3 regions of the Ancylobacter terrae genome follow, and region 3 is predicted to be linked to each of the others. Evidence: riboswitches for the same ligand, from Rfam matches in the RefSeq annotation. Region 3 holds a riboswitch; each other region holds the start of a gene.

Region 1 (10,349 bases), on a different contig from region 3:
TTTCGGCCATTACGGGCCGCAGTTCGTCCGCATGTCCTGGCACGCCGCCGGCACCTATCGCCTCGCCGACGGGCGCGGCGGCGGCGGGCGCGGGCAGCAGCGCTTCGCCCCGCTCAATTCCTGGCCGGACAACGTCAATATCGACAAGTCGCGACGCCTGCTCTGGCCGATCAAGCAGAAATACGGCCAGAAGATCTCCTGGGCGGACCTCCTCATCCTCACCGGCAACGTCGCGCTGGAGACGATGGGCTTCCGCACCTTCGGCTTCGCCGCCGGCCGCGAGGACAGCTGGGAGCCGGACCTCGACATCAACTGGGGCGTCGAGGGCGAGTGGCTGGCGCACCGCCAGCTGGAGAACTTCGCCAACCCGCTCGGGGCCACCGAGATGGGCCTCATCTACGTCAATCCGGAAGGCCCGAACGCCAGCGGCGACCCGCTCGCGGCGGCGGCCTTCATCCGCGAGACCTTCGCCCGCATGGCGATGGACGACGAGGAGACGGTGGCGCTGATCGCCGGCGGCCACACCTTCGGTAAGACCCACGGCGCGGCGGCCACGACCTATGTCGGCCCGGTGCCGGAGGATGAGGGGCTCGAGGCGCAGGGGCTGGGCTGGATCAGCAGCTACGGCTCGGGTTCGGGCGGCGACACCATCAGCAGCGGCATCGAGGTGACCTGGACCCAGCACCCGACGCTGTGGACCAACCTGTTCTTCGAGAACCTGTTCAAGTTCGAATGGGTGCAGACCCGCAGCCCCGCCGGCGCCATCCAGTGGGAGGCCAAGGACGGGCCGGAGGATATTCCGCTCGCCCACGACGCCTCGAAGAAGCAGAAGCCGCGCATGCTGACGACCGACCTGTCGCTGCGCTTCGATCCCGCCTACGAGAAGATCTCGCGCCGCTTCCTCGAGCAGCCGCAGGAGTTCGCCGACGCCTTCGCCCGCGCCTGGTTCAAGCTCACCCACCGCGATCTCGGCCCGCGCGCCCGCTATCTCGGGCCGGAAGTGCCGAAGGAAGAGCTGATCTGGCAGGACAACGTGCCGGAGGTCGACCACCCCCTGATCGACGACGCGGACGCGGCGGCGCTGAAGGCCAAGGTGCTGGACGCCGGGCTCACCACCTCCGAACTGGTCGGCACCGCCTGGGCCTCGGCCTCGACCTATCGCGGCGGCGACAAGCGCGGCGGCGCCAACGGCGCGCGCGTGCGTCTCAGCCCGCAGAAGGACTGGGAGGTCAACCGGCCGCAGCAGCTCGCCAAGGTGCTGCAGGTTCTGGAGGGCATCCAGGCCGGCTTCAACGCCGAGGCGCCCGGGGGCAAGAAGGTTTCGCTGGCCGACCTCATCGTGCTCGCCGGCAATGCCGGCATCGAGCAGGCGGCGAAGGCGGGCGGCTTCGAGGCGCGCGTGCCGTTCACGCCGGGCCGCACCGATGCCACGCAGGAGCAGACCGACATCCACGCCTTCGCGGTGATGGAGCCGCAGGCGGACGGCTTCCGCAACTACCAGAAGCCCTCGCTGACCGTCGCGGCCGAGGTGGCGCTGGTCGACAAGGCCCAGCTCCTCACCCTGACCGCGCCGGAAATGACGGTGCTGGTCGGCGGCCTGCGCGCGATCAACATCAACGCCGACGGCTCGTCGAAGGGCGTGCTGACCGACCGGCCGGGCGTTCTGACCAACGACTTCTTCGTCAACCTGCTCGATATGGGCACGCAGTGGACGGCGCAGGGCGGCGGCAAGGACGTCTATGAGGGTCGCGACCGCAAGTCCGGCGAGGCGAAGTGGACCGGCTCGCGGGTCGACCTCGTGTTCGGGTCGAACTCGGTGCTGCGCGCGCTTGCCGAGGTCTATGCCAGCGCGGACGCGCAGAAGAAGTTCATCGACGACTTCGTGGCGGTCTGGGCCAAGGTGACCGATCTCGGGCGCTTCGACCTCGCCTGATCCGGCGCATCGACCGGCGGCGGCTTCCGGGCTGCCACCGGCTCCTCACGAAAACGCCGCCGCGCCGTCACCGGCCGGCGGCGTCTTTCGTTGCGGCGAGCGGGGTTCAGGCGGCGTCGTAGAGGCGGCGCTCGAACAGCGGGCTGCCGCGCAGGCCCGACAGCGCCTTGGCGGCGGCCAGCACGGCGAGATCGACCAGCGGCTCGATCAGGATCACCGACATGTAGGCGACGCCGAAGGAGGCGACCGACGAGAGGTTCTCCGCGCCGAAGCCCTGGCCGTACAGCGCCCAGAAGGCGACCCAGGCGACGATGCCGGCCTGGTAGGTGGTGGAGAGCGCTAGCGCCTGCCGGTACTTCAGCTCCACATAGGGGGTATCTGGCGCGATGATGGCCCGCGCCAGCGCGGTGAGCGCGAACAGCGGCACCAGCAGCGTGGTGACGTTCATGCCGTATTGCGGCAGGTCGAAGGGCGCGAAGAAGAGGCCCTGGATCAGCAGGCCGAGGGCGAGGCCGATCGCCGCCGGCGCCACGCCGAAGATCAGGAACAGCGTCGAGCCGAGGATGAGATGCACCTCGGACACGCCGACCGGGTGGTGCGGCAGCACCTCGAAGAAGGCGAAGACGAGGGCGGTGGTCGCCGCGCTGCGCGCCAGCAGCGAGCCGACGCCGCGCTCGCGTGCCGCGTCGGCGGCGAGCTTCAGCGTGTAGCCGCCCGCGGCGGCGGCGGTGGCGTAGCTCAGCCAGATCTTGGCGTCGGCCACGAGGCCGGGTTCGATATGCATAGCTGTCTCCGATGCCGTCTCACCCGACGGCGCAAAAGGTGGGCCATGCGCAGGGCCGGTCTCCTGACTCGCGGGTCACCGCCGGCCCCCGCCTTCCCGGCCGTCTCTCGGGCCAGTGGCGTATCGGGGGAGGCTCGCCGCTCACAGTCGCGGGGGCGGTCGGGGCTTCGGGCGGCGGCCGCGCTACGGCCCCCGCTCTTCCCCGTTCCCGTTTCATCCGGGCGAGTCGCCGCGCCCGGACACCATGCGCCCGCCCACACTTGCGAGATCGGGGCGCCTGTCAAGCCGGACCTTCGGGACCTCGCCGCGGCAGCCGGGCCGTCGCCCGCCGCCGCCTCAGCCGCCGTTGTCGTGCTCGCCGCGCTCATGGACGGTGTTGGCGCGGCCGACCAGCAGCGTATCGACCCGGCCGATGCGCTCGGGGTCCTTGCCGGTATAGGGCAGCGAGTGCAGCACGTAGCGCATGGCGTTCAGCCGCGCCCGCTTCTTGTCGTCCGACTTGATCACCGTCCAGGGCGAATCCGCCGTGTCGGTGTGGAAGAACATGGCCTCCTTGGCGCGGGTGTAGTCGTCCCACTTGTCGAGCGAGGCGAGATCGACCGGGGACAGCTTCCACTGCTTCAGCGGGTGGACCTTGCGTTCCTTGAAGCGGCGCCGCTGCTCGTCGCGGCTGACCGAGAACCAGAACTTGAACAGGTGGATGCCGCTGCGGGCGAGGTTGCGCTCGAATTCCGGCGCCTGGCGCAGGAACTCGCGGTATTCCTCCTCGGAGCAGAAGCCCATCACCTTCTCGACGCCGGCGCGGTTGTACCAGGAGCGGTCGAACAGCACGATTTCGCCGGTGGTCGGCAGGTGCTCGACATAGCGCTGGAAGTACCATTGGCCGCGCTCGACCTCGCTCGGCTTCTCCAGCGCCACGACGCGGGCGCCGCGCGGGTTGAGGTGCTCCATGAAGCGCTTGATGGCGCCGCCCTTGCCGGCGGCGTCGCGCCCCTCGAACAGGATAATGACGCGCTGGCGCGCCTCCTTCACCCAGGACTGGAGCTTCAGCAGTTCGGTCTGCAGGATGAACTTCTCGCGCTCGTAGTCGCGCCGGAGCATCTTGTACTTGAACGGATAGCCGCCCCGCCGCCAGTCGTCGGCCAGCTCGTCGCTGGTCGCGCGCGGGTGGCCGGCGGGCTTGGGCAGGCCGAGGGACTGGCGCAGGCGCAGCGCATCGTCGGGGGCGGCGCCGGCGATCAGCGCCTCCAGCCCCTCGCCGGCGGCGCCATCGGCGGCCATCGCGGCGACGGCGGAGAGCTCGGCCTCCTGCGCCGCCTCGCGCCGTTCGTCGGCGAGCGTCGTCTCCACCTCGGCGGGAAGGGAGCCGGGCTCCTCGGTCGCGGCGACCTCAGGTGCGGCGGCTGCCGGCGGCGTCGCGGCGGCTTTCCGGCCGCGGCCCTTTTCGTTGACCATTCCCGTTTCTCCCTCGTGCCGTGCGCAGCGGCTGCGCGGGCGCCCATCCTCGCCCCGGCGCATGACAGTCTCAAGGCCGGCGTGCGGCGGGGGTGACCCCGGAGCGTGAGGCCGGGCGCGGCGGGGCGCGTTGAGGAGGATCAACGCCGGGCGCAGCGGGAGGCGCGGGGACGACGGGATTCGCCCTGTCCCGGCGGGACGCTGCGCAATGCGTCGTGTTCGCTTCGTTTCAGGTCAATCAGCCGGCGGGGCGGGGGCTAGGCTTTTGCCTGCCCTGCCGGTCAGCGGCATGATGGCCAACCCGAGGGAACAGCAATGATCTCACGCCGTCTCGTTGCCTGCCTCACCTTATCCGCCGCGCTGCTGTCGTCGGCCGCCATGGCCGCCGAGCCGGCCGCCTGCGCCAAGCCGCGCTTCTCCGATGTCGGCTGGACCGACATCACCGCCACCACGGCGATCGCCAGCCAGCTGCTCACCAGCCTCGGCTACAAGCCGGACGTGGTGGTTCTCTCCGTCGCCGTCACCTTCAAGTCGCTGGAGAACGGCGACCGCGACATCTTCCTCGGCAACTGGATGCCGCTGCAGGAGCCGAGCCAGGCGCCCCTCGTCAAGGCCGGCAAGGTCGAGGTCGCGGCGACCAACCTGTCGGGCGCGCGCATCGGCTTCGCCACCTCGAAGGCGGCCTATGACGCCGGGCTGAAGACCTATGCCGACATCGCCAAGTTCAAGGACCAGCTCGGCGGCAAGATCTACGGCATCGAGGCCGGCAGCGGCGCCAACGGCACCATCTCCAAGATGATCGCCGACGACACCTTCGGCCTGAAGGGGTTCTCGCTGGTGGAATCGAGCGAGCAGGGCATGCTGGCGCAGGTGAATCAGAACATCCGGCAGAACAAGCCGGTGGTGTTCTTCGGCTGGCGGCCGCACCCGATGAACGTCAACCTGCCGATCGCCTATCTCGCCGACGGCAACGACGTGTTCGGGCCCAATGACGGCGGCGCCACGGTGGTGACGCTGACCCGGCCGGGCTATTCGAAGGAGTGCCCGAATGTCGGCAAGCTGCTGACCAACCTCGTCTTCGACGTCGCCATGGAGGACCGCCTGATGAGCGACATCCTCGACAAGGGCATGCAGCCCGAGGCGGCGGTGAAGGCCTGGATGAAGGAGAACCCGGCGGCGGTGGAGAAGTGGCTCGACGGCGTCACCACGCTCGACGGCAAGCCCGGCATCGCCGCCGCGAAGAGCGGGCTGGGGCTCTGACGCGGGCCGATAATCACCGCCGTCCCGAGAGGGCCGGCGGGGAAAGTCTCTTCCGATACGAAGCGCACCGTCATGGCCGGGCTCGTCCCGGCCATCCACGTCTTTGCCCAGGGCGTTCCGAAAGGCGTGGATCCCCGAGACGAGCCCGGGGATGACGGCCGCGTCGGAGCCTGTTCCGGGATGACGCCCGAGGACCTCACAATCGCTTCCGCCGCGCCGCGGAGGGGGGCGCGCCGAACTGCCGCCGGAACGCCCGCGAGAGCGAGGCGATGGCGGAGAAGCCGGTGCGCTCGGCGATGTCGGCGATCGGCAGGTTGGTGTCGAGCACGAGGCGCCGCGCCGCGTTGAGGCGCAGCGTCACGTAATAGGCGCCGGGCGAGACCTCGACCGTCCTGGCGAACAATGTCTCCAGCCCCCGCGTCGACACGCCGGCCTTGCGGGCGATGGCGGCGATGGTCAGGGGACGGTCGATATGCGTCTCCATCAGCCGGATCGCCTCGGCGACGCGCGGCTCGTGCTGGCGAATGCGCCCCAGCGAGACGATCGGCTGCACGTCCGAGCCGGTGCGCACCTCCTCGTAGATGTAGAGGCTGGCGACATCGAGCGCGGTGGAATAGCCGTTGCGCGCGCGGATCAGCGACAGCATGCAGTCGAGCGCCGGCGTCGCTCCGCCGGTGGTGAAGACCGGCTCGTCGACGACGAAGCGGTCCGGCTGCACGTCGGTGTTGGGGAAGCGGGCGGCGAAATCCTCGAGGTCTTCCCAGTGCGTGGTGGCCCGGCGGCCGTCGAGCAGGCCGGCGAAGCCCATCAGCCACGATCCCGATTCGATGCCGCCGACCACCGCCGAGCGCCGGGCGCCCGCGCGCAGCGCCTTCATGATCGGCGCCGTCGCGAAGCTCGCCGCATCGAAGGCGGCGATCACCAGCAGCATGTCCTGCGCCCGCGCCGGATCGAAGACGCCGTCGACCGGGATCGGCAGGCCGCAGCTCGCCGCCGGCATCGCCCCGTCCATCGACACCAGCCTCCAGCGATAGGCCGGCCGGCCGAGCACGCGGTTCGCCCCGCGCATCGGGTCGAGCGTCGCCGCCAGCGAGAGCAGCGACAGCCCGGGGAAGAGCAGCAGCGTGACGTCGAGCGGCGCGTCGGAATGGGCGAAGATCATGGCTGCGCCAAATGCAAAACCGGCTTCGCAATAAGTTGCGTCACGGATCGCGTTCCGCGTCAAGCTCGCTCCGCATTCCTGGAGGTGATCCATGCCGCTCTCGATGAACCGCGACGTCTTCATCACCTGCGCCGTCACCGGCGCGGGCGACACGGTGGGCCGGTCGCCGCAGGTGCCGGTGACGCCGAAGCAGATCGCCGAGAGCGCCATCGACGCGGCCAAGGCCGGCGCGGCGATCGTGCACTGCCATGTCCGCGATCCCGAGACCGGGGCCGCCTCGCGTCGCCTCGACCTCTACCGCGAGGTGACCGACCGCATCCGCGCGGCGGAGGTCGACGTGGTGCTGAACCTCACCGCCGGGATGGGCGGCGACCTCGTCTTCGGCTCGGTCGAGGCACCGTTCCCGGTGAATGCGGCCGGCACCGACATGGCCGGCGCCACCGAGCGCGTCGCCCATGTCGCCGCGTGCCGGCCGGAGATATGCACGCTCGACTGCGGCACGATGAACTTCAATCTCGGCGACTACGTCATGACCAACACGCCGTCCATGCTGCGCGAGATGGCGCGGCAGATGACGGCGCTCGGCGTGCGCCCGGAGATCGAGGCGTTCGACACCGGGCATTTGTGGTTCGCGAAGCAGCTCGCCGAGGAGGGGCTGATCGAGGACCCGGTGCTGATCCAGCTCTGCATGGGCATTCCGTGGGGGGCGCCTGATGACCTCAACACCTTCATGGCGATGGTCAACAACGTGCCGGCCAGCTGGACCTTCTCGGCCTTCTCGATCGGGCGCAACGCGCTGGCCTATCCGGCCGCGGCGGTGCTGGCGGGCGGCAATGTCCGCGTCGGGCTGGAGGACAATCTCTATGCCGGCAAGGGCCAGCTCGCCACCAATGCGCAGCTGGTCGAGAAGGCCGCGACCGTGGTGACGAACATGGGCGCGCGCCTCCTTGGGCCGGACGAGGTCCGCGCCAAGCTGAAGCTGGTGAAGCGCTGAGGAGCCCAGTTGGAACTCTTCATCGACCTCATTCCGGGAACCCGACCGGGACGTCCCGAAACGCCGTCATCCCCGGGCTTGGCCCGGGGATCCACGCCTTCACCGCCACCTGCATCACCACCCGCGCCCGGCCGACAGACGTGGATGGCCGGGTCAGGCCGGCCATGACGGGGCAGGTGTCGGCGCCGCCGTGATTTTCCGACCAGCCTCCCGGGATGAGGCGGTTCAGGTTGAAATGACAATGTCCGGACAATCGCCAAGGAGCCTGACATGACAAGCCTCTCCCCCATCTCCCGCGCGGCCGCCATCGGCGGCGGCGTCATCGGCGGCGGCTGGATCGCCCGCTTCCTGCTCGCCGGCATCGACGTGAAGGTGTTCGACCCGCACCCCGAGGCCGAGCGCATCGTGGGCGAGGTGATCGCCAATGCCGAGCGCGCCTATGGCCTGCTCACCGGCGCCCCGCTGCCCGCGCGCGGGCGGCTCACCTTCTGCGCGAGCGTGGCGGAAGCGGTCAAGGATGCGCAGTGGGTGCAGGAGAGCGTGCCCGAGCGGCTCGACCTCAAGCGCCGCGTGCTGGCCGAGATCGACGCGAGCGCCTCGGCCGGGGCGCTGATCGGCTCCTCCACCTCCGGGCTCAAGCCCTCCGACCTGCAGGCGGGGCTCGCCCACCCGGAGCGCCTCTTTGTCGCGCATCCCTACAACCCGGTCTACCTGCTGCCCCTCGTCGAGATCGTCGGCGGCACGGCGACGGCGCCCGCCACCATCGCGCGGGCGAAGGCGGTGCTGGACGCCATCGGCATGAAGGGCGTGGTGATCGCCAAGGAAATCGAGGCCTTCGTCGGCGACCGGCTCCTGGAGGCGCTGTGGCGCGAGGCGCTGTGGCTGATCAAGGACGACATTTGCGACGTCGAGACGCTCGACGACGTGATCCGCTATTCCTTCGGCCTGCGCTGGGCGCAGATGGGCCTGTTCCAGACCTATCGCATCGCCGGCGGCGAGGCCGGCATGCGCCATTTCCTCGCCCAGTTCGGCCCCTGCCTGCAATGGCCGTGGACCAAGCTCACCGACGTGGTCGACCTCGACGAGGCGCTGGTCGAGAAGATCGGCGCGCAGTCGGACGCGCAGGCGGGCGGGCTGTCGATCCGCGCGCTGGAGCGCATCCGCGACGAGAACCTCGTCGGCATCGTGCAGGCGCTGAAGGCGGGCCATGGCGGGCAGGGCTGGGGCGCGGGCAAGCTGCTGGCCGATTTCGAGCGGCGGCTGTGGGCGCAGGCCCCCGCCCCGGCGCCGGCCGATCCGGCGGCGCCGCTGGCGCTGCTCGCATCCCGCGTCTCGCCCGCCTTCATCGACTATAACGGCCATATGACCGAGCACCGCTACCTGCAGATGTTCGGCGAGACCACCGACGCGCTGCTGCGCCTGATCGGCGTCGACCTCGCCTATGTCGAGGCGGGGCAGAGCTACTACACGGTGGAGACCCATATCCGGCATCTGGGTGAGGCGAAGCTCGGCGAGGCGCTGGCGGCGACCACGCAGATCCTGTCCGCCGACGACAAGCGCCTGCACGTCTTCCATCGCCTTTATGCCGGACCGGAGGGGCGCGAGATCGCCACCGCCGAGCAGATGCTGCTGCATGTCGACACCAAGGCGGGGCGCGCGGTGCCGGCTTCCGAAGCCGTGCTGGCGAAGCTGCGGCCGATCGTCGAGGCGCATGCGCGGCTGGCGACGCCGGCAGGCGCGGGGCGCAGCGTCGGCCAGAAGCGCGCGGCGGCGGTGCCGGCCTGAGCGCGGGGAATACCGGCTGGAACGTGCTTCCAGGCGTCATCCCGGAACGGCCGGAGGCCGTATCCGGGATCGCTCCGGTGACCCGGAGCGATCCCGGCTCTTCGCCTGCGGCTCCGGCCGGGATGACCATCTCCCGGCGATTCTGTAAACCGGCTCTCAGGTGCAGTCGGCGCCCGGCGGCAGCTGTTCCGGCGTGCCCCAGGCGTTGTTCGGCAGGTTGGCGAAGGGCGGCGCGAAATTCTGGCGCACCGTGGTGAAGCGCGCGGGCACCTGCGCGGTCGGGCTGTCGTAATCGAGGATCCAGAAATAGTTGAAGGTCGGGTTCGGCCAGGTCGCCGGCACCCCGCCCGGCACGCCCTTCACCTGGTCGAGGTGCAGCAGCTGACGCAGCGTCACCTCCTCGCCGGCGAACTCGGCTTCGAGCGCCGCGCTGGCGATGTGGAAATGCTCCCACACCAGCACGACGGTGGTGCCGTGCCAGCGCGGATTCTCCAGCAGGTCGCGCGCCACCTTGCGGTTCTGCACGTTGATCAGGCTGTTGAAGTAGCGGTTGTTGCGGATCGGGGTCAGCATCAGCGCGTTGGTCGGCACGCGCATGCCCCAGGCGGCGGCGATCGGGCGCGCGGTCTCCAGCGTGTGCAGGGTGATGGCGAGGATGGCGGCGGGCCGCTCGCCCTTCAGCAGGCTCATCGGGCTGGTCGGGCTGAGATATTGCGCCGCCAGCGCCCGCGCCCGCTCCTCGCCGGTTGCGCACAGCTTGAGCGGGTTCAGCTTCTCGCCGTGGCGCACGATGATGATGCGCTTGGGCGCCGCCTCGGCGGGGGCGGGCAGGGCGAGCGGGGCGAAGCCCGCCAGCATCCCCAGCATCGCGAGGAGGGCGCGCGCCCGGCCCGGCAGGCCCCGCCGGTGCCCGGGGCGGGAGGAGGCCGGCGGAAGGGGGGCGGAGGCGTCCATGGCCGGAACCTGTGTCCTGTCG
Region 2 (10,349 bases), 1.7 Mb from region 3:
CGCCCCTCACCCAGCCCTCTCCCCGGCGGGGCGAGGGCTTCCGCCGGCTCGCCATCGGCCGACGATGCGCAAGCCTCTCCGGCACAGGCGGCTCCCTCTTCCCGGCGGGGAGAGAGTTGGGGTGAGGAAGAGCTTGCAAGGGTCGATGCCGCTTCAGATCGGGCGCCGACAGCAGGCATCGCCTGTCCGGGAGCGGAGGCGCGACGTTCACCCGGCCCCGAGCCACCGTCTTCCGGATGGCGCGCCGCCTCATCCACCCCTCTCACCGGCGGGGCAAGGGCTTCCCCCGGCTCGCCATGGGCCGACGATGCGCGAGCCTCTCCGGTACAGACAGTTCCCTCTCCCCGGGGGGGCGAGGGGGACGGCGCCACCGCTCCGCTCGCTCGCCACTCGTAGAAGCCCGCGAGCGGCACCGGCAGTGGCGCCGCCACCGCGACCTCACGGCCCGTATGCCCCGCCATCCGCGCGAGCAGCGCGCGCATGTTGGCCGGGCCGCCGGCGCGGAAATAGCCGAGCAGCGCATCCAGCTCGTCAGCCGGCAGCGTCGAGAGCGCGGCAAGGCGCGGGTCGTCGCGGTCCTCGCCCGGCAGCAGCGCCAGCGCGATGCCGCGCGCGCGCGCCTCGCCCGCCAGCCGCTCGGCGCCGTAGCGCCACCAGTCGAGCCCGCCGAGCAGGCGCAGGACGACGATGCGCGCCCGCACCGCGACCTTGTCGATCCACAGATCCGCCGACATCGGGTGGCGCAAGTCGCGCAGATGGGCGAGCCGGAGGCTCGGTGCCGCGCCGGCTCCGGCTTCCGCCACCCTCGGATCGGGCACCCTCGCCTCCCGGTCGCCGGCCTCCCACGCGGCCGCCAGCGCGGCGAGGTCGCTGTCGGTGAAGGAGGCGACCACCATCTCGCCCGGCGTCTGGCCGAGATCGACCGGCTCGACGAGGTCGTCGAGGCTGGCGGATGTGGTTGTCAGCAGGTGCATCGCGCCCGGTGATCCGTTCCGTGTTCGTCATGACCGGCTCGGTGCCGGGCCCCCGCGCCGCGTCACAGGCGAAGAGTAGAGACGTGACATGCGATTAGAGGAGACGTGGATGGCCGGGACAAGGCCGGCTATGACGGACAACCGACCTCTGCCGGTCTCCGTCGAAACCTGCCCGGCCCTGACGCCGGTCGATATGACACCGGCCGGGACACCGCCAGTCGACGCGCCCCGCGCGGGCATCCCGGCGGCGGCGCCCGCCGCGGTCATCCCGGCTGAAGCCGAACGAACAGCCGGGATCGTCCGCAAGGCGAACCTCCCCGACGATCCCGGATCGGCGCTTCGGCCGTCCGGGATGACCGCGAGAAGGACGCGGGACCTCCGCGAGTTCGCCAGCCCCTCACGCCGCCGCGCGCGCGCCCGCCAGCTCCCGCTCGACCCGCGCCCGGTCGAATCCCTTCAGCCCGATCACCACCAGCCGCCCGGCGCGCGGCTCGGCACCCCACGCGCGGTCATACTGGTGCGTCACCCGCGGCCCCACCGCCTGCACCAGCAGCCGCAGCGCCTTGCCGGCGACCGGCACGAAGCCCTTCACCCGCAGCACATTCACCGCCTCCGCCGCGCGGGCGATGCGCACCGCGAGCTCGGCCGGATCGGCGATCTCCGGCACGTCGAGCACGACGCTGTCGAAATCGTCATGGTCGTGCTCGGCCTCGTCGTCGTGATGGGTGCGGCGGTTGGCGATGTCGTCCTCGGTGCCGACCCCGAGCCCCAGCAGCACCGCCGGATCGAGCTCTCCCCCGGTCGCGCTGACCACGCGCACGCCCTTCGGCAGCTCGGCATCGAGCGCGGCCCGGGCGCGCGCGGCGCCGGCGGCGTCGATCAGGTCGGCCTTGGTGAGAACGACGAGGTCGGCGCAGGCGATCTGGTCGTCGAACACCTCCTCGATCGGGTCGTCATGGTCGAGCGAGGCATCCCCGGCCCGCTGCGCGGCCAGCGCGTCGTGGTCGTGCGCGACGCGGCCCGAGGCCAACGCCTCGCCGTCCACCACCGCGACGACGCCGTCCACCGTGACGCGGCTTCGGATCGCCGGCCAGTGGAACGCCTGCACCAGCGGCTTCGGCAGCGCGAGGCCGGAGGTCTCGATCAGGATGTGGTCGACCTTCGGCGTGCGCGACAGGATGGCGTCGAGCGCCGGCACGAAATCGTCGGCCACGGTGCAGCAGATGCAGCCATTGGCCAATTCGACGATGTTCTCCTCCGGGCAGGTCTCGATGCCGCAGCCCTTCAGGATGTCGCCGTCGATGCCGACATCGCCGAACTCGTTGACGATCACCGCGAGGCGCTTGCCCTTGGCGTTGGCGAGCGCGTGGCGGATCAGCGTCGTCTTGCCCGAGCCGAGGAAGCCGGTGACGATGGTGCAGGGCACGCGTGCAAGTTCCACGCGCGAGAGATCGGCGCTCATTCGGGTTCTCCGGGGAAATCGAGCGGGGGAATGCGGGCGACGACGCCGCGCTTGAGGATGTCGGGGCGGCCGCGCCAGGGCATGAAGCCGTCGCCGGCGGCGGCGTAGAGTTCCGCGCCGGTGACGAGGGCGCGCGCATCGCGGTCGGGATCGAGCCCGCCGAACACATAGGTCCAGCCGCCCTCGCGGGTCAGCGCGGCGGAGAGGCCGCGCGAGCAATTGCCGAGGCAGCGTATGCCCTTGACCGTGACGGTCGAGCCTTCCGCCGCCGTGCGGACGGCGCGGGTGAAGTCCTCGCCCGGGCGCGGCAGGGCGTCGTCGTCGCCTGGGCGCCGGCAGCTGGTGCAGACCATCAGCACGGTCGGGCTGGCGAGGCCGCACGGCATAGCCGGCGCGCTCGCACCCTCGCTGTCCGCCTCCGGCAGGGTCGTGTCGGCTGGACCTTCGCTCAACACCGCGCTCCGCTCATCGCATCCGGACGGGGCACGGCGGTCGCGGGACAGGCCCGCGCGAGAGCGGCGCGACATCGCTGTCCGCCGGTCCCATGCGCGCATCAAGGGCACCCCGCCCGACGCGCGACCGGACCGACGGCAGGTCTCCTGGCTCGCGGGTCGCCGCCTGCCTCCCGCCTTCCCGGCATCATCGCCAGTGGCTTTTCGGGAGAAAGGCTCGCCGCTTACAGTTGCGGGGGCAGCCGCGGAATTGGGCGTCCTTCATGACGAAGGCCAGCCCGCACCGCATTCCCTCTTGGCCCCTCCCCTCGCGAGGACGGGACCGCCGGTCGCCCGCACTTAAGGACGCGCCGGCGCGCGATGTCAATGCGACGGGCGGACGAGGCAGCGGGGGGCGCCCTCACCCCGCGATCACGACATCGGCCGGCGCGCTGCGCTCGCGCAGGCGGCGGCCGTTCGGCAGGTCGTTGCCCTCGACCTTGCGGACCACCTCGTCCTCCGGCAGGGCGAGGCCGCGCCAGCGGGCGATGAGCCGGCGCCGCAGCTCGGGCTCGGCGACCTCGACCATCACCGTCAGGTCGAACCGCGCGCGCAGCTCCGCCCACGGCGCCTCGTCGAGCAGCAGGTAGTTGCCCTCGACCACGAGGGTGCGCACCGAACGCGGGATCAGCCGTGCCCCGGCGCGGGCGATCTCGATCTCCCGGTCGAACACCGGCACGGCGATCTCGGCCTCCTCATTCGCCCGGAGCCGCGCGATCATGTGCGCGAGGCCGCCGACGTCGAAGGTCTCCGGCGCGCCCTTGCGCGCCAGCAGGCCCCGCCCCGCCAGCACGCCGTCGTCGAGATGGTAGCCGTCCATCGGCAGCACGGCGGCGTCGGGCAGGCGCGCGGCGAGCGCCTCGGCCAGCGTCGACTTGCCCGAGCCCGGCGCACCGGCGATGGCGACGAGGGTGCGCGACGCCGGCGGTCGCCCGAGCAACAGGGCGGCGAGGGCATCGGCATCGGGCAGGCGGCGCGGCTGGGTCATGCGCTCACTGAAATGCGGATCGGCCCGCCCGGCAAGCCGGCATCGCGCGCCCTCCCCGTCTGAAAGGAGGATGTCGGCGCAGGGCGGGGCCATTGCGCCGGGCCGGCCCGCGTCTATAGTCGGCGCAGTCGTCGGTTCCCGTGATGCGCACGGGACGCAAGACGGGAACGTGGTGGGCGAGGGCGATCCTCGCCAATCCACGGCTGCCCCCGCAACTGTGAGCGGCGAGCCTTTCTTCCGGCAATGCCACTGGCCCCCGGGCCGGGAAGGCGGAAGGACGGCCGCGACCCGCGAGCCAGGAGACCGGCCGGCGACGTAACCCCAGCGGCCCTCGGGTGGAGGGCCGGGAGAGATGACGATGACGACCCACGATTCGCACCGCCCGCTCGGCACCGCCGCCGCGACGGCGAGCCTCGCCGCCCGCGTCCTGCCCGTCACCTTCGCCGCCCTGCTGGGCGTCGTCGTGCTCGGCGGCGTCGGCTTCTCCCACATCGAGGCCGTGCACAACGCCTCGCACGACGTGCGCCACGCCACCGCCTTCCCCTGCCACTGAGCCGCGGGGAAGATCGATGTCTCTGTTCCGCACGATCCTGTTCGTGGCGGCGCTGGCCGGTATTGGCTCGGGCGTCGTCGTCGCCGGCATCCACCTCGTCGCCGCGGTGCCTCTGATCCTCCAGGCCGAAACCTACGAGGCCGCCGGGGAAGCCGCGCCGCACACGCACGACGCTGCGCCCGCCCCCACCCACGACACCGCCGCGCCCGCCCATGACCATGGCGACGAAGGCTGGAGCCCGGCCGACGGGCTGGAGCGCAACGGCCTCACCGTGATCTTCATGGTACTCACCGGCTTCGGCTATGCGCTGCTGCTGGTCGCCGCGAGCGAACTCGCCGGCGGCCTCAGGGACTGGCGCCACGGCCTGTTCTGGGGCCTCGCCGGCTTCGCCGCCTTCACGCTGGCGCCCAATCTCGGCCTGCCGCCGGAACTGCCGGCCATGCCGGCGGCCGATCTCGCGGCGCGCCAGCTCTGGTGGGCGGGAACGGCCGCCGCCACCGCCGCCGGCATCGCGCTGATGGTGTTGCCGCGCTCGGCGCTGTTCGCCGCGCTTGGCGTCGTGCTGATCCTGGTGCCGCATGTGATCGGCGCGCCGCAGCCGGACAGCTTCGAAAGCCCGATCCCGGAAGGGCTGTACCACAGCTTCGTGGTCGCCTCGGTGGCGTCGAGCTTCGTGTTCTGGGTGCTGCTCGGCGCGCTCGCCGGCGCGCTGCGCCCGCGCTTCGCGGCGGAGGCCGATGCGGTGCCGGCCGCCCGCGCGGCCTGAGACGGCGTGATGGGCCTCACCTTCGTCCTCGGCGGCGCCCGCTCGGGCAAGAGCGCGCAGGCCGAGGCGCTGGTCGAGGCGCTGCCGCCGCCCTGGACCTACATCGCCACCGCCGAGGTCTGGGACGGCGAGATGGCCGAGCGCATCGCCCTGCATCGGGCGCGGCGCGGAGCGGGATGGCAGACCATCGACGCCCCGCACGACCTGCCCGACGCCCTCGCCCGGCAGCCCGCCGGCCGGCCGGTGCTCATCGACTGCCTCACGCTCTGGCTGAGCAACCGCCTCCTCGCCGACGCCGATCTCGACACCGAGAGCGCCGCGCTGGAACAGGCGGTCGCCCGGCGCGAAGGCCCCCTCGCCGTGGTCTCGACCGAGGTCGGCCTCGGCATCGTTCCCGACAACGCCCTCGCCCGCCGCTTCCGCGACGCGCAGGGCCGGCTGAACCAGCGCATCGCCGCGCGCGCCGGCCGCGTGCTGTTCATGGTCGCCGGGCTGCCCCTGCAGGTGAAGCCATGACCGACACCGGAACGCCGCCCCATCCCGTCTCGCCCGAGGATGCCGCCCGCCACCGCGCCAAGATGGAGAAGCGCAAGGCGGTGCAGGATGCCGAGGTGGCGGAGAAGACGATCGAGAAGGGGCTGCTGATCGTCCACACCGGCGCCGGCAAGGGCAAGTCCACCGCCGCCTTCGGCCTCGCCTTGCGTATTCTGGGGCATGGCGGCCGGGTGGGCGTCGTGCAGTTCATCAAGGGCGCCTGGCACTCGGCCGAACGCGATGCGCTGGCGACCTTCGGCGAGCGTGTGATCTGGCACAGCATGGGCGAGGGCTTCACCTGGGAGACGCAGGATCTTTCCCGCGACATCGCCAGCGCGGGCCGCGCCTGGGAGAAGGCGCGCGAGCTGATGGCCGACCCCACCATCGGCCTCGTCATCCTCGACGAGATCAACATCGCGCTGCGCTACGACTATCTCCCGCTCGATCAGGTGGTGGACACGCTGGCCGCCCGGCGCGAGGGGCTGCATGTCGTGGTGACCGGCCGCAACGCCAAGCCGGCGCTGATCGAGGCGGCCGACCTCGTCACCGAGATGACGCTGGTCAAGCACCACTTCAAGGCCGGCGTGAAGGCCCAGAAGGGCATCGAGTTCTGACTAAAAAAGCTTATTTTTCATTTACTTAAGGGAATAATGCTCTTATTATCAGTTCAATTACGAGAGCATCAAGGAGGCGGCCGATGAAGCGACTCAAAAAGTTGACATACCGGAATTTTCTCAATAAAATTAATAACTTGTGCTCTTTTATTCGCACCGGTCTCGTTGCTTGGGGGCGCAGCCCCCAAGCAACGAGACCGGTGCATAGCATATTCCTGCCATAAGATCAATATATTACCTCCCGTGCGCGCGCTTTGTTTTCTCTCTTCACTTTTTTCACGTCCTTCCCCATATCCGGTGCACCGCCAGTTCCGGCGGTGCCATGCTGCAAGGGGTTTGCGGGGCGATGAAATCGACGGCCCTCGCCTATCTGTTCTGGTTCTTCGGCCTCGCCGGGTTCTGCGGCATTCACCGCTTCTATGCGGGCCGCTACTGGACCGGCGCGCTGTGGCTGCTCACGCTCGGCCTGCTCGGCATCGGCCAGATCATCGATCTGTTCCTGATCCCCGGCATGGTGCGCGAGGCCAATCTCGAGCGCCGCGTCGACTATCTGGAAACCCAGCGCGGCTGATCGCGCTTCGTCCCGGGGGCGCCGCGTGAGCGCGCCCCCGAAGGGCCTCGCCCTGATGTTCCAGGGCACCGGCTCGGATGTCGGCAAGTCGCTGATCGTCGCCGGCCTCGCCCGCGCCTTCACCCTGCGCGGGCTGCGGGTGCGTCCGTTCAAGCCGCAGAACATGTCGAACAATGCCGCCGTAACGGCCGACGGCGGCGAGATCGGCCGGGCGCAGGCGCTGCAGGCGCGCGCCGCGCGCGTGCCGCCCTCCGTCCACATGAACCCGGTGCTGCTGAAACCGCAGAGCGAGACCGGCGCGCAGGTCATCGTGCAGGGGCGCGTGCGCGGCACCGCGAAGGCGGCGGCCTATCAGGCCCTGAAGCCCGCGCTGATGCCGGCCGTGCTGGGCAGCTTCGCACGGCTGCGGGCCGAGGCCGACCTCGTGCTGGTAGAGGGCGCCGGCTCGGCCAGCGAGATCAACCTGCGCGCCGGCGACATCGCCAATATGGGCTTCGCCCGCGCCGCGGACGTGCCCGTGGTGCTGATCGGCGACATCGACCGCGGCGGCGTCATCGCCAGCCTCGTCGGCACGCAGGCCGTGCTGGATGGCGCCGACGCGGCGATGATCCGCGGCTTCCTCGTCAACCGCTTCCGCGGCGATCCCGCGCTGTTCGCGAGCGGCATGGAAACGATCGCCGCGCGCACCGGCTGGGCACCGCTCGGCCTCGTGCCGTTCTTCCCCGACGCCGCGAAGCTCCCCGCCGAGGACGCGCTCGCCCTCGACCATGCCCGCCCCGCCAAGCCCGGCGCGCGCATCCGCATCGCCGTGCCGCTGCTGCCGCGCATCGCCAATTTCGACGATCTCGACCCGCTCGATGCCGAGCCCGCGGTCGAGGTGCTGCGCCTGCGCCCCGGCACGCCGATCCCGGCGGAGGCCGACCTCGTGCTGCTGCCGGGCTCCAAGGCGACGCTAGCCGACCTCGCCGACCTGCGCGCCGCCGGCTGGGACATCGACATCCTCGCCCATGCCCGCCGCGGCGGCCGGGTGCTCGGCCTGTGCGGCGGCTACCAGATGCTGGGGCGCAGCATCGCCGACCCGCAGGGCATCGAAGGCTCGCCCGGCACCGCGCCCGGCCTCGGCCTGCTCGACGTCGAGACGGTGCTGGCCGGCGAGAAGCGCCTCGTCGCCGTCGCCGGCACGACCGCCGACGGCGTTCCCTTCACCGGCTACGAGATGCATATGGGCGTGACCGAGGGGCCGGACCGCGCCCGCCCCTTCGCGCGCATCGAGGGGCAAGGGCCGGAGGGCGCCACCTCGCCGGACGGGCGCATCGCCGGCACCTATGCGCACGGCCTGTTCGCCCATGACGACCAGCGCCGCGCCTTCCTCGCGCGGCTCGGCGCGCCGGCGAGCGACATCGCCTACGAGGCCGGCGTCGAGGCGGCGCTCGACGCGCTCGCCGCGCATTTCGCCCGCCACATCGATCTCGACCGGCTGCTCGCGCTCGCGGCCGCTCACCCGGCCACGTAGGCCATCGCCAACGCCAGCGCGACGACTATGCCGACCAGCAGCGCATCCGCGACAGCGTAGAGCTTCAGCCCGCGGCGGATGTCGTCGGCGTCCACCTCCCGCCGCCCGTCGCGGCCCATGAAGGCATAGTCGCCCATCGTGCCGCCATAGGAACGCGGCCCGGCCAGCGCGATGCCGAGCGCCCCGGCCAGCGCCGCCTCCGGCCAGCCGGCATTGGGCGAGCGGTGCAGCCGCGCATCGCGCTGCATCGCCCGAAAGGCGCCGCCCGAGGATGTACCCGGTATCAGCGCCGCCGCCAGCACGATGAGCAGGCCGGAGAGCCGCGAGGCCGGCAGGTTGACGTAATCGTCGAGCCGCGCCGCCGCCCGGCCGAAGTCGAGATGGCGCGGCGAGCGATGGCCGATCATGCTGTCCGCTGTGTTGACCGCCTTGTAGGCCGCCGCCCCCGGCAGGCCGGCCGCCACCATCCAGAAGGCGGGCGCCACCACCGCGTCCGAGAAATTCTCGGCGAGACTCTCCAGCGCCGCCCGCGCGATGCCGGCCTCGTCGAGCGCCTCCGGGTCGCGCCCCACGATGTGCGACACCGCCGCGCGCCCCGCCGCCACGCCGCCCGTATCGAGCGCGGTGGCCACCCGCTCGACATGCTCGTGGAGCCCGCGCTGGGCCAGCAGGGAGCTGGCGAGGATGGCGACGAAGACCAGGCCATAGGGCAGGAGCAGCAGCGCCTGCTGCACCACCAGTGCCGGCATTACCGCGGCCGCCAGCAGCACCGCGAGCGCGGCGACGCCCGCGCGGCGGCGCTTTTCCGGCGCCTCGCCGTCCCGGTTCCAGCGGCGGTCGAGCCACCCGATCAGCCGTCCGATCCAGATCACCGGATGACCGATGGACCGCACGAGCCGATCCGGGTATCCGAACAGGGCTTCGATCAGGAGGGCGAGCGCGGTGATTCCAAAGGTGACCAGCCCGAAGATCATGCCCGCTCCCGCCCGCTTCGCCCCTCGCGCAGATGAAGCCGACTCGGGCGCGCCTCGCAAGGGGATGCCGCGCGTCATCGGAACACCGGCATGAACGTGCTCGCCCGCGATCCCGATCCCGCGCTCGCCGTGCTGCCGCCGGCGGTGGAGGCGGAGAAGCGCCGCGTGCTGAAGGAGGTGTTCGGCTTCGACCGCTTCCGCCCCGGCCAGCAGGAGGTGGTGGACGCGGTGCTGGCCGGCGTGCCGACGCTGGCGGTGATGCCGACCGGCGCCGGCAAGTCGCTGTGCTACCAGCTCCCGGCGCTGGTGCACGGGGGCCTCGCCATCATCATCTCGCCGCTGATCGCGCTGATGGACGACCAGGTCGCCGCGCTGAAGCTGGAAGGCGTCGGCGCCGAGGCGATCCATTCCGGCAAGTCGCGCGAGGACAATGTCGCCGCCTGGCGCCGGGTGGCGTCGGGCGAGGCGCGCCTGCTCTACCTCGCCCCCGAGCGGCTGATGACCGAGCGCATGCTCGGCGCGCTCTCCCGCCTGCCGCTCGGCCTGATCGCGGTGGACGAGGCGCATTGCATCTCGCAATGGGGCCATTCCTTCCGCTCCGAATATCTCGGCCTCGGCCGGCTGCGCGAGGCCTTCCCCGGCGTACCGCTGGTCGCGCTCACCGCCACCGCCGACACCTCGACCCGCGACGACATCGTCGAGCGCCTGTTCGGCGGCGTCGCCCGCGTCTTCGTCGCCGGCTTCGACCGGCCGAACATCTTCCTCGGCGTCGAGGAAAAGCGCAGCCCCGCCGAGCAGATCGAGCGCTTCGTGCGGGCCCGGCCCGGCACCTCGGGCATCGTCTACCGCATCTCCCGCAAGAAGGTCGACGAGACCGCCGAGAAGCTGGCCGGCGGCGGCATCCGCGCC
Region 3 (10,349 bases):
CTTTTCGACACCGACGAGCAAACGCTCTCGGTGACGGAGATTGCCGAGGCATCGGGGCTGCCCAAGAGCAAGGTCTCCCGGTTGCTGGCGGTGTTCCGCACCAACGGTTTTCTCGAGCAGGACGAGCTGACCCGGCGCTACCGCATCGGCCTTGCGGCCTTCGAGCTGGGCTCGAACTACGTGAAGTCGCAGCCGATCGCCCATGAGGCGCTGCCGGTGATGCGGCAGATCGTGGAGCAGACCGGCCATTCCACCACGCTGACGGTGATGCGCGGCGAACTCGTCCTGCATCTGCTGGCGGTGGAGGGGCCTCATTACATCGACGGGCGCTGGCGCGTCGGCAACCGGCTGCCCTATTTCGCGACCTCCGCCGGCAAGGTGCTGGTCGCCGGCATGGACCCGGAACTGATCGCCGGCTTCATCGCCCGGCATCCGCCGACCGCGATCACCCCGGCGACGGTCACCGACCCCGAGGCGTTGCGCCGGCAGCTTGCGGAAGTGCGCCGCGCGGGCATGTCGATCACGCGCGGGGAAAGCGCGCCGGGCCTCGCCGCCATCGCCGTGCCCGTGCTCGGCCGCTTCGCCCAGACGGTCGCGGCGCTCGGCCTCGTCATTCCGGATCGCCTGTTCGATACGGCCGAAGTCCCATCGCTCGTCGCTCTGCTGCATACCGAGGGGCGCAGGCTGTCGATCAAATGCGGCGCGGCGGACTATCCCTATTCCCCGCCGCCCGACAGGAGCGCGCCTGCGCCGAGGCACATCGCCTGAGGCGGACGGCGCATTGGATAACCGGCTCGAAGCGGAGTGACCGAGCCGGCAGGAAAGCGCAGGAAATGCGCGCATAATCGGGACGGAGTTGCATATGTTGAAACAGGGCACAGTCATTCGGGCCGCCAGTGCCGGCTCGGCAGAGGTCGAGCGCGGAGCGATCGAGATCGGCACCCTGGCGAGCGGCCGGCCCGTTCAGGTGCCCTACATGCTCCGCCGGGGCCGGCAGCCCGGGCCATGCCTGTGGGTGAACGGGGCGGTGCATGGCGACGAGATCAACGGCGTGTTCGCCGCGCAGCGGTTCTTCGAGCGCGTCCGCACCGCCGATCTCGCCGGCACGGTGGTGGTCACGCCGGTGTCGAACGTGCTGGCCTTCGACGAGCGGCGCAAGACCACCGCCATCGACGGCATAGACATGGACCAGAGCTTTCCCGGCCGCGCCGACGGCTTTGCCACGGAACGTCTGGCGGCCAAGCTGTTCGAACGCTTCGGCGGCGAGGCCGACGTCACCGTGAACATTCATACGCTCGGCACGCCGTTCACCGCGCTTCCCTACGCCGTCTACAAGGTTCATCCGAACGGGAGCGTGCCGGAAAGCCGCCTGCTCTCCCTCATTTCCTGCTTCGAGCCGACGGTGGCCTGCCGCATGCCGGTGAGCGGGGCGGGGGGGGAATTGCCCGGCAACATCGCCGGGGCGCTGGATTATCAGATGCTCGCCCGCGGCAAGGCAGCGTTCATGGTGGAACTGGGCTCGGGGGGATGCCTGGACGAGGCCGCGGTGGAGCAGGGCGTGCGCGGGCTCGCGCGCCTCGCCGCCCGGCTAGGCATGATCGAGAAGCACAGCGTGGGGCAAGGCGCGCCGCGTCTTCGCCGGGTGACCGCCCGCGCGCACAAGCTGGCCGCGAGCGGCGGTCTGTTCGAGCCGCTGGCGACACCGGGAACCGTGCTGCCGGCCGGCGCGCCGCTCGGGCGGGTCCGCAACCTCTTCGGCGACATCGAGGAGGAGATCGTCGTGGAGGGGGAGTCGCACATCATCGCCATGCGCCGCGATCCGGTCGTGCATTCGGGCGATCGTGTCGCCTTTCTTGCCTCCCGCTGGGACGAGGTGACGACGCATGACGGCTGACGCTCGCCCGCTTGTCGCGGTCGCCCAATACGCGCCGGTGTTCGGCGACGCCGCGGCCAATGCCGCCCTCTCGCTGGCCTGGATCGAGCGCGCGGCCGATGCCGGCGCCGGGCTGGTGGTGCTGCCGGAATGCAGCTTAACCGGCCTCGCCTTCTCCGATCGGGCGACGTTGCGGGCGCATGCGGAGCCGCTGGAGGGGCCGGGCGTCACCGCCTGGCGGGACGCGGCGGCGCGGCGGGGCATCCACATCGTGGCCGGTTTCGCCGAAAGCGCCGGTGACCGGCTGTTCAACACGGCGGTGCTCGTCACCCCGGAGGGCGACGTCGCCACCTACCGCAAGACGCATCTGTTCGGCAATGAATGCGGGCTGTTCGATCTCGGCGACCGGCTGGTCTGCGCCGACACATGCTGGGGCCGGGTCGGTCTCGCCATCTGCTACGACCTCTGGTTCCCGGAAGTTGCGCGCGCGCTGGCGCTGGCGGGGGCGTCGCTGGTCGCTGCGCCCAGCAACTGGTTCACGCCGCCCCGGCAGGCGGATGAGGCGGGTGCGCAGGTGCCGATGGCGTTTCATCTGGCGACGGCGGCGGCCTGCTCGAACGAACTCACCATCGCCTGTGCGGACAGGATCGGCGCGGAGAACGGCGTGCGCTTCCTCGGCGGCAGCTTCGTCCTCGGGCCGAATGGCCGCCCCATCGCCGGGCCGGCCGCGGGTGACGGGGAGGCGCTGCTGCTGGCGACGTGGCCCGACCCGGAGGCGACCCGCCGCAAGGTCCAGAGCCACCTCGCCACCCGCCGGGTCGAGCTGTACGCGCGGCCCGTGGCGGTGGCGACGACGGCGCGGGAGGGGGAGAGTGGCTAGGCGGCTGACCCACGCGCATTGGGGGACCTTCGAGGCGCTGACCGAGGGGGGCCGGATCGTCGGCGTCGAGCCCTTCGCCCGCGATCCCGACCCCTCGATGCTCCTGCGCTCGGTGCCGGACGCGGTGCATTCCGACACGCGGATCCGCGAGCCGATGGTCCGCGAGGGCTATCTGCGGCGCGGCCCGGCGGACGCCGGGCGCCGGCGGGGCGGCGAGACTTTCGTGCCGGTGAACTGGGACACGGCGCTCGCGCTGGTGGCGCAGGGGCTGCAGGAGGCGCGGGCGGAGGGCGGCAACGAGGCCATCTTCGGCGGCTCCTATGGCTGGTCGAGCGCCGGCAGGATCAACCATGCCCGCACCTTGCTGCACCGCTTTCTTTACCGGATCGGCGGCTGCGTCGATCAGGTCACCAACTACAGTTGGGGCGCCGCGGCGATCCTGCTTCCTCATGTCGTCGGCGGCATCGAGCCGGTCGCCGGTCCGGTGAGCGACTGGCCGACCCTCGTCGAGAACACCGAACTGATGGTGCTGTTCGGCGGCGCGCCGGCACGCAACCAGCTGATCACCACGGGCGGCGCCGGCGCGCATGAATCCCCGGGCTGGTTCCGGGCGGCGCGCGATGCGGGCGTGCGGTTCGTCTCGATCAGTCCCTCGCGTGCCGACATGCCGGAGGAACTCGGCGCCGAATGGCTGCCGATACGGCCGGGTTCCGACACCGCGCTCATCCTCGCCCTCGCGCACACGCTCATCGAGACGGGGCGGGCCGACCTTGCCTTCCTGCACAGGTACACGGTCGGCTATGAGAGGTTCCGCGACTATGTGCTGGGCGTCGAGGACGGCACGCCGAAATGTGCCCGCTGGGCCGCGCCGCTGACCGGCATCGCCGAGGACGCGATCCGCGACCTCGCCGCCCGCATGGCGTCCTCGCGCACCATGATCACCGCGACATGGTCGCTCCAGCGCGCCGACCATGGCGAGCAGCCCTACTGGGCGATTGTCGCGCTCGCCGCCATGCTGGGACAGATCGGGCTTCCTGGCGGCGGCTTCGGCTTCGGCTACGGATCGATCAACGGCATGGGCGTGCCGCGCCGGCCCGTTTCCGCCCCGGCCATGGAGTCGGGCCGCAACCCGCTGGGACTGGCCATTCCCGTCGCGCGCATGGCCGACCTGCTGCTGGAGCCCGGCCGCACCATCCCGTTCAACGGGAGCAGCGTCACCTTCCCGGACATCCGCTTCGTCTACTGGTGCGGGGGCAACCCGTTCCACCACCATCAGGACCTCAACCGCCTGATACGGGCGTGGCAGCGGCCGCGCACCATCGTCGTGCAGGACATCTGGTGGACGGCGACCGCCCGCCACGCCGACATCGTGCTGCCGGCCACGACGAGCTTCGAGCGCGACGATATCGGCGCCTCCCCACGCGACCGCTTTCTCGTCGCGATGCCCCAACTCGTGCCGCCGCAATTCGCCGCCCGCAACGACTACGACATCTTCAGCGATCTCGCGGCCCGCATGGGTGTCGAGGCCGCCTACACGGAGGGGCGCGATATCGCGGGATGGGTGCGGCACGCCTATGAGCGCTGTCGCGAGCGGGCCCTCGCCCAGGATGTCGACCTGCCGCTCTTTGACGCTTTCTGGGAGAGGGGCTTCGCCGAGATCCCGCCGCCGGAAAAGGCCTTCACGCTGTTCGAGAGCTTTCGCAACGATCCCGACCGGTTCAGGCTGGCAACGCCGTCGGGCCGCATCGAGATCTTCAGCGAGGCCATCGCCCGCTTCGGTTATGCCGATTGCCCCGGTCACCCCGTCTGGCTGCCGCCGAAGGAATGGCTCGGCGCGACCGGAGCCGGCGCCTATCCGCTTCATCTGCTGTCCGGACAGCCGGCGACACGGCTTCACAGCCAGCTCGACAACGCGCAGGTCAGCCGGCTGTCGAAGATCGCCGGCCACGAGCCGATCCTGATGAATATCGAGGACGCCCGCGCCCGCAACATCCGCGACGGTGACGTCGTCCGGGTGTTCAACGGGCGAGGGGCCTGCCTTGCCGGCGCGGTGACCACGCCCGACCTGCTGCCGGGGGTCGCGCATCTGGCGACGGGCGCCTGGTATCTGGCCGATGAGGCGGGTGCCTCGGGGGCGCTCGAACTGAACGGAAATCCGAACGTCCTCACCCGGGACGAAGGTACCTCCGCGCTCGGCCAGGGGCCTTCCGCGCAGTCTCTGCTGGTCGAGGTCGAACTCTACCGGGCGGGAGGAGAGCCGCCGGCAGCGCCCCCTGTCGGAAGGGACTGAGGCCGCCGGCATTGCCCCACTTGGATAGTCCAGATGGCGCAGCTGCATGCCGGCATCGTATCAATTCGTAATAGTAAACTCAGATCAAATGAATGGATTCGAATTGAGCGGTGGGTCCTCGTGGCCGCGACGCAAAATCCCAAGGAGCTTGCAATGAGCGACGTGACGATCGAGCCCGTGGCCAATCTCCAGACCATCCCCGCGCGGCGGGGCGCGTCGGCCTATGTCTCCCGGGGCGCTTGCGTGCGCGTCATCAACACGCACGGCAAGCAGGTGGTCGACACCTGGGCCTTCAACGCTGTCGACATCGAAGAACATCTGTCGATGGAGCACAGCCGGGCGTCGCTGCTGCGGATCATCCCGAAAGTCGGCGACACGCTGGTCAGCAATCGCCGCAATCCGATGCTGAGCGTCGTGGAGGACACCACGCCCGGCATCCACGACCTGCTGATCGCCGCCTGCGACGAGCACCGTTACCGGCAGCTCGGGGCCGTCGGGCACCATGACAGTTGCACGGACAATCTCAGGGACGAACTGGCGAAGCGGGGCGTTTCGGGACGCGGCACCCCGAGCCCGCTCAACCTGTTCATGAACGTGCCCGTCCATGCGGACGGCCGTCTTTCGTTCCAGCCTCCGGTCAGCCAGGCAGGCCAGTACGTCACGCTGCGTGCCGAGATGGACCTGATCGTCGTGTTCTCGGCCTGCCCGCAGGACATGATTCCGGTCAACGACATGCGGCCGACGGACGCCCACTTCGTCGTCATCTGAGGGCCCGGAACAGGGATCATCGCGAGGCGTGAGCTGCCCTCGCTGAAGGCCGCCCGCGCCTTCTAGGCCACGACGCGCCATCTCAGCTTCCGCCGGGCCGCCGGCGAACTGTGCGTGACGGTGACGGTGGTGAGCCACCAGATCAGGCATCTGGAAGCCCCCGCGCGAGGAACCGCCAGATGGCACGTCATATGACGACATAAACATGTCTTTATGTCAGTTGACCTGTCGCCTCCATAGGGGCATCCTGCGCGGGTCATGGTTCTGCGGCGTTCTTGGCGCCGCAGCTAAGAGGGAAGTCGGTGAGTCTTTCGGGACAATGCCGGCGCTGCCCCCGCAACTGTAAGCGGCGAGCCTGTCGTCCATTCCGCGTCACTGGAACGAAAGTTCCGGGAAGGCCGGGCGAGAGGCGGTGACCCGCGAGCCAGGAGACCTGCCCTGACAGCATAATCGTCCCTGGGCGGGGTGTCCCGGTGGTGCGTTCGCGCGTCCACCGGTGCCGTGCGCCCGTGGCCGCGCCTCGCGTCCGCTCGGCCTTTGCCCCCAATCCTGATTGGGGTTAGCCGATGAACTGTCCTTCTTCCGCCGGCACGGTGCCGGTTTCCACCCTCGGCACGCCGCGCATCGGTCCGTGCCGCGAGCTGAAAAGCGCGCTCGAAAGCTACTGGTCCGGCAAGAGCGATGCGCCGGCGCTGCTGGAGGTGGGCGCGCGCCTGCGCGCCGCCAACTGGGCACGGCAGAAGGCGCTGGGCGTCACCAACATCCCCTCCAACGACTTCTCGCTCTACGACCACGTGCTCGATACGGCGGTGATGGTGGGGGCGATTCCGCCGGCCTATGGCTGGACCGGCGGGCCGGTGCCGCTCGACACCTATTTCGCCATGGCGCGCGGGGCGCAGGGTGATGAAGCCGTATGTGTCCATGGTCATTCGCACGGCCGTGAGCATGGCGTCCCGGCGCTGGAAATGACCAAATGGTTCGACACCAACTATCACTACATGGTGCCGGAATTCGCGCCGGGACAGCGCTTCGCGCTCACCTCCGCCAAGCCGGTCGAGGAGTACCGCGAGGCGAAGGCGCTGGGCTATGAAACGCGCCCCGTTCTGCTCGGCCCCGTGACTTTCCTCACGCTCGGCAAGGCGACGGAGCCGGGGCTCGACCCGCTCTCGCTGCTCGGCGATCTGCTGCCGGTCTATGTCGAGGTGCTGCGCCGGCTCTCCGCCTCGGGAGCGGACTGGGTGCAGATCGATGAGCCCTGTCTCGTCACGGACCTTGATGACGCCGCCCGCGCCGCATTACGCGAGGCCTATGGCTTCTTCGCCCATGCACTGCCCCGGCTGAAAATCATGCTCACCCCCTATTTCGGCCGGCTGGGCGACAATCTCGACACCGCGCTTTCCCTGCCGGTCGCCGGGCTGCATCTCGATCTGGTGCGAGGCGCCGGGCAACTGCGCGAGGTGGCGGACAAGGCGAGGGCGGGGCTCGTTCTTTCCTTCGGCGTCATCGACGGGCGCAATGTCTGGCGCGCCAACCTGCCGAAGCTGCTCGACACGCTCGAACCCTTCGTGCGCAAGCGCGGCACCGACCATGTCGAGATCGCCCCGTCCTGCTCGCTGCTGCATGTGCCGATCGACCTCGAGCCGGAGACGGGGCTCGATCCGGATGTGAAGAGCTGGCTCGCCTTCGCCGTGCAGAAGATGGACGAACTCGTCACGCTGGGCACCGCGCTCGCGGGCGGGCGGGAGGTGGTGCTCGGCAAGCTCGCCGCCTCGGCCAGAGCCGCCGAGGCCCGCAAGACCTCGACCAAGGTGCACGATAGCGCCGTCGCCGCACGCCTGTCGGCCGTCACGCCCGAGGATGCGCGCCGCGCCAGCCCCTTCACCCATCGCGCCGAACGGCAGCGTGCCCGCCTCGGCTTGCCGCTCTACCCCACCACGACCATAGGCTCCTTCCCGCAGACGCCGGAGGTGCGCAAGGCGCGCGCCGCCCATGGCAAGGGTGAACTAAGCGATGCGGCGTATGAGGCGTTCCTGAAGCAGGAAACCGCCCGCACCATTCGCTGGCAGGAGGAGATCGGGCTCGATGTGCTCGTGCATGGCGAGTTCGAGCGCAACGACATGGTGCAGTATTTCGGCGAGCAGCTCTCGGGCTTTGCCTTCACCAAGCATGGCTGGGTGCAGAGCTACGGCTCGCGCTATGTCCGCCCGCCAATCCTGTTCGGCGATGTCTCGCGCCCCGCGCCGATGACCGTCGCGTGGTGGCGCTTTGCCCAAGGCTTCACCGAGCGGCCGATGAAGGGCATGCTCACGGGGCCGGTGACCATCCTCAACTGGTCCTTCGTACGCGACGACGTGCCCCGCAGCCTCGCCTGCCGGCAGATCGCGCTCGCCATCCGCGACGAGGTGACCGACCTCGAGGCCGCCGGCGCGGCGATGATCCAGATCGACGAGGCGGCGATCCGCGAGGGCCTGCCGCTGCGCCGCGCGGACTGGGCGGCCTATCTCGACTGGGCGGTGGAGAGCTTCCGGCTGTGCGCCTCGGGCGTGCGTGACGCGACGCAGATCCACACCCATATGTGCTACTCGGAGTTCAACGACATCATCGCCGCCATTGCGGCCATGGATTCCGACGTCATCTCCATCGAGACCTCGCGCTCGAAGATGGAGCTGCTCGACGCCTTCGTCGACGATCGCTACCCCAACGAGATCGGGCCGGGGGTCTACGACATCCACTCGCCGCGCGTGCCGCCGGTCGAGGAGATGGTCGAACTGCTGGAGCGGGCGGCGCAACGGCTCGCGGCAGCGCAAATCTGGGTCAATCCCGATTGCGGGCTGAAGACGCGGCAATGGGAGGGGTGCGTCCGGCGCTCATCAATATGGTGGCGGCGGCGCGTCGCCTGCGCGGTCCTCTCGCGAGGGCAGCCGAATGAGCGGGGCTGCGGCCGCGGTGACGACACGCCTGATCGACATCGTCTTTCCCGGCGCCACCAACCATCACGGCACCCTCTTCGGGGGTGCCGGCCTCGCTCTCATGGATCGGGTTGCCTTCATCGCGGCGGCCGGGCATTCGCGCCGCGCCGTGGTCATGGCCGCGGCGCCGGCGGTCGCGTTCGCGCGCGAGATCAGGCCCGGCGCGATCATCGAGGTTGAGGCCCGGCGGGCACGCGCAGGGCGCAGCTCGATGACCGTGGAGACACGCCTGTGGTCGGAAAACCTCGGCACCGGCGAGCGTTATCGGTGCGGTACCGGCACGTTCGTCATGGTGGCGGTCGACGCCGACCATCGGCCAGTCCCCGTCCACGTGTGATGTGTGCAGGAGCCGACAGGCTCACTTGAACGGATCGCTCATGCATGTGAATGATACAATGTATCATTATACACGTGGAGAGCGCATTGATGATGGACTCACGTCTTCCGGTAACGGTTCTGTCCGGCTTTCTCGGTGCCGGCAAGACCACGCTGCTCAACCATGCGCTGGCCAATCGCGAAGGGCTGCGGGTCGCCGTCATCGTCAACGACATGTCGGAGGTGAACATCGATGCCGAGCTGGTGCGCTCGGGCGGCGCCAACCTGTCGCACACGCAGGAGACGCTGGTCGAAATGACCAATGGCTGCATCTGCTGCACGCTGCGCGACGACCTGCTGGCCGAGGTCCGCCGGCTCGCGGGCGAGGGACGGTTCGATTACCTGCTGATCGAATCCACCGGCATCGCCGAGCCGCTGCCCGTCGCCGCCACCTTCGAGTTCCGCGACGAGGAAGGCTTTTCGCTTTCCGACGTTGCCCGGCTCGATACGATGGTGACGGTGGTGGACGCGGCCAACCTGCTCGGGGATTTCGGCTCGCGCGACTTCCTGCGCGACCGCGGCGAGACGGCGGGAGAAGAGGATGAACGCACGCTGGTCGACCTGCTCACCGACCAGATCGAGTTTGCCGACGTGATCGTGCTGAACAAGGTGTCGGACGTAGACCCGGCGCGGCGCACCGAGGTACGTGCGGTGGTGAAGGCGCTCAATCCCGATGCCCGGATCATCGAGACCGATCACGCCGCCGTGCCGCTGAAGGACATTCTCGGCACCGGCCGCTTCGACTTCGAGCGGGCGCACGAGCACCCGACCTGGTTCAAGGAGCTCAACGGTTTCCGCGATCATGTGCCGGAAACGGAGGAGTACGGCGTTTCCAGCTTCGTCTATCGCGCCCGCCGACCGTTTCACCCGGAGAAGTTCAACGCCTTCCTGGCGCGGACATGGCCGGGCCTCGTGCGTGCCAAGGGACTGTTTTGGCTGGCCACGCGGCCGCGCCGGGTGGGCGAGATGTCGCTCGCCGGCGCCATCTGCCGCACCGGCTCGATCGGTCAGTGGTGGGCCGCCATCCCGACCGAGCATTGGCCGACGCAACCGGACTGGCGCTCGTGGCTTCGCTCGCACTGGACGCCCGGCTACGGCGACCGCCGGCAGGAACTGGTGTTCATCGGCGTGAACATGGACGAGGCGGCGATCCGCACGGCGCTGGACGCGTGCCTCGTCGGTCCGACGAAGCTG

The links. A riboswitch is a leader RNA that binds a small molecule or an ion and turns the genes downstream of it on or off. The one in region 3 is predicted to bind cobalamin.
Region 1: another riboswitch for cobalamin. It lies ahead of ACEUEL_RS14860 (energy-coupling factor ABC transporter permease); the one in region 3 lies ahead of metE (5-methyltetrahydropteroyltriglutamate--homocysteine S-methyltransferase).
Region 2: another riboswitch for cobalamin. It lies ahead of ACEUEL_RS03165 (DUF1636 family protein); the one in region 3 lies ahead of metE (5-methyltetrahydropteroyltriglutamate--homocysteine S-methyltransferase).

What each region holds. Positions count from the first base shown of each region.
Region 1 covers NZ_JBJGXH010000002.1:111,148-121,496, reverse strand. The annotation lists gene katG (catalase/peroxidase HPI) at 1-1,933, shown strand, start outside; gene ACEUEL_RS14860 (energy-coupling factor ABC transporter permease) at 2,040-2,717, opposite strand; cobalamin riboswitch at 2,754-2,979, opposite strand; gene ppk2 (polyphosphate kinase 2) at 3,054-4,172, opposite strand; gene choX (choline ABC transporter substrate-binding protein) at 4,488-5,432, shown strand; gene ACEUEL_RS14845 (GlxA family transcriptional regulator) at 5,629-6,594, opposite strand; gene ACEUEL_RS14840 (BKACE family enzyme) at 6,686-7,588, shown strand; gene ACEUEL_RS14835 (carnitine 3-dehydrogenase) at 7,859-9,373, shown strand; gene ACEUEL_RS14830 (histidine phosphatase family protein) at 9,530-10,327, opposite strand.
Region 2 covers NZ_JBJGXH010000001.1:663,273-673,621, reverse strand. The annotation lists gene cobN (cobaltochelatase subunit CobN) at 1-974, opposite strand, end outside; gene cobW (cobalamin biosynthesis protein CobW) at 1,372-2,436, opposite strand; gene ACEUEL_RS03165 (DUF1636 family protein) at 2,433-2,891, opposite strand; cobalamin riboswitch at 3,009-3,230, opposite strand; gene ACEUEL_RS03160 (nucleoside/nucleotide kinase family protein) at 3,289-3,915, opposite strand; cobalamin riboswitch at 4,031-4,241, shown strand; gene ACEUEL_RS03155 (CbtB domain-containing protein) at 4,274-4,468, shown strand; gene ACEUEL_RS03150 (CbtA family protein) at 4,485-5,234, shown strand; gene cobU (bifunctional adenosylcobinamide kinase/adenosylcobinamide-phosphate guanylyltransferase) at 5,244-5,750, shown strand; gene cobO (cob(I)yrinic acid a,c-diamide adenosyltransferase) at 5,747-6,382, shown strand; gene ACEUEL_RS03135 (NINE protein) at 6,729-6,953, shown strand; gene ACEUEL_RS03130 (cobyric acid synthase) at 7,009-8,466, shown strand; gene cbiB (adenosylcobinamide-phosphate synthase CbiB) at 8,451-9,440, opposite strand; gene recQ (DNA helicase RecQ) at 9,531-10,349, shown strand, end outside.
Region 3 covers NZ_JBJGXH010000001.1:2,349,827-2,360,175, reverse strand. The annotation lists gene ACEUEL_RS11340 (IclR family transcriptional regulator) at 1-768, shown strand, start outside; gene ACEUEL_RS11335 (M14 family metallopeptidase) at 863-1,894, shown strand; gene ACEUEL_RS11330 (nitrilase-related carbon-nitrogen hydrolase) at 1,884-2,753, shown strand; gene ACEUEL_RS11325 (molybdopterin guanine dinucleotide-containing S/N-oxide reductase) at 2,746-5,043, shown strand; gene ACEUEL_RS11320 (DUF1989 domain-containing protein) at 5,197-5,811, shown strand; partial or broken gene ACEUEL_RS11315 (hypothetical protein) at 5,893-6,006, shown strand; cobalamin riboswitch at 6,054-6,266, shown strand; partial or broken gene metE (5-methyltetrahydropteroyltriglutamate--homocysteine S-methyltransferase) at 6,378-8,740, shown strand; gene ACEUEL_RS11305 (acyl-CoA thioesterase) at 8,737-9,117, shown strand; gene zigA (zinc metallochaperone GTPase ZigA) at 9,207-10,349, shown strand, end outside.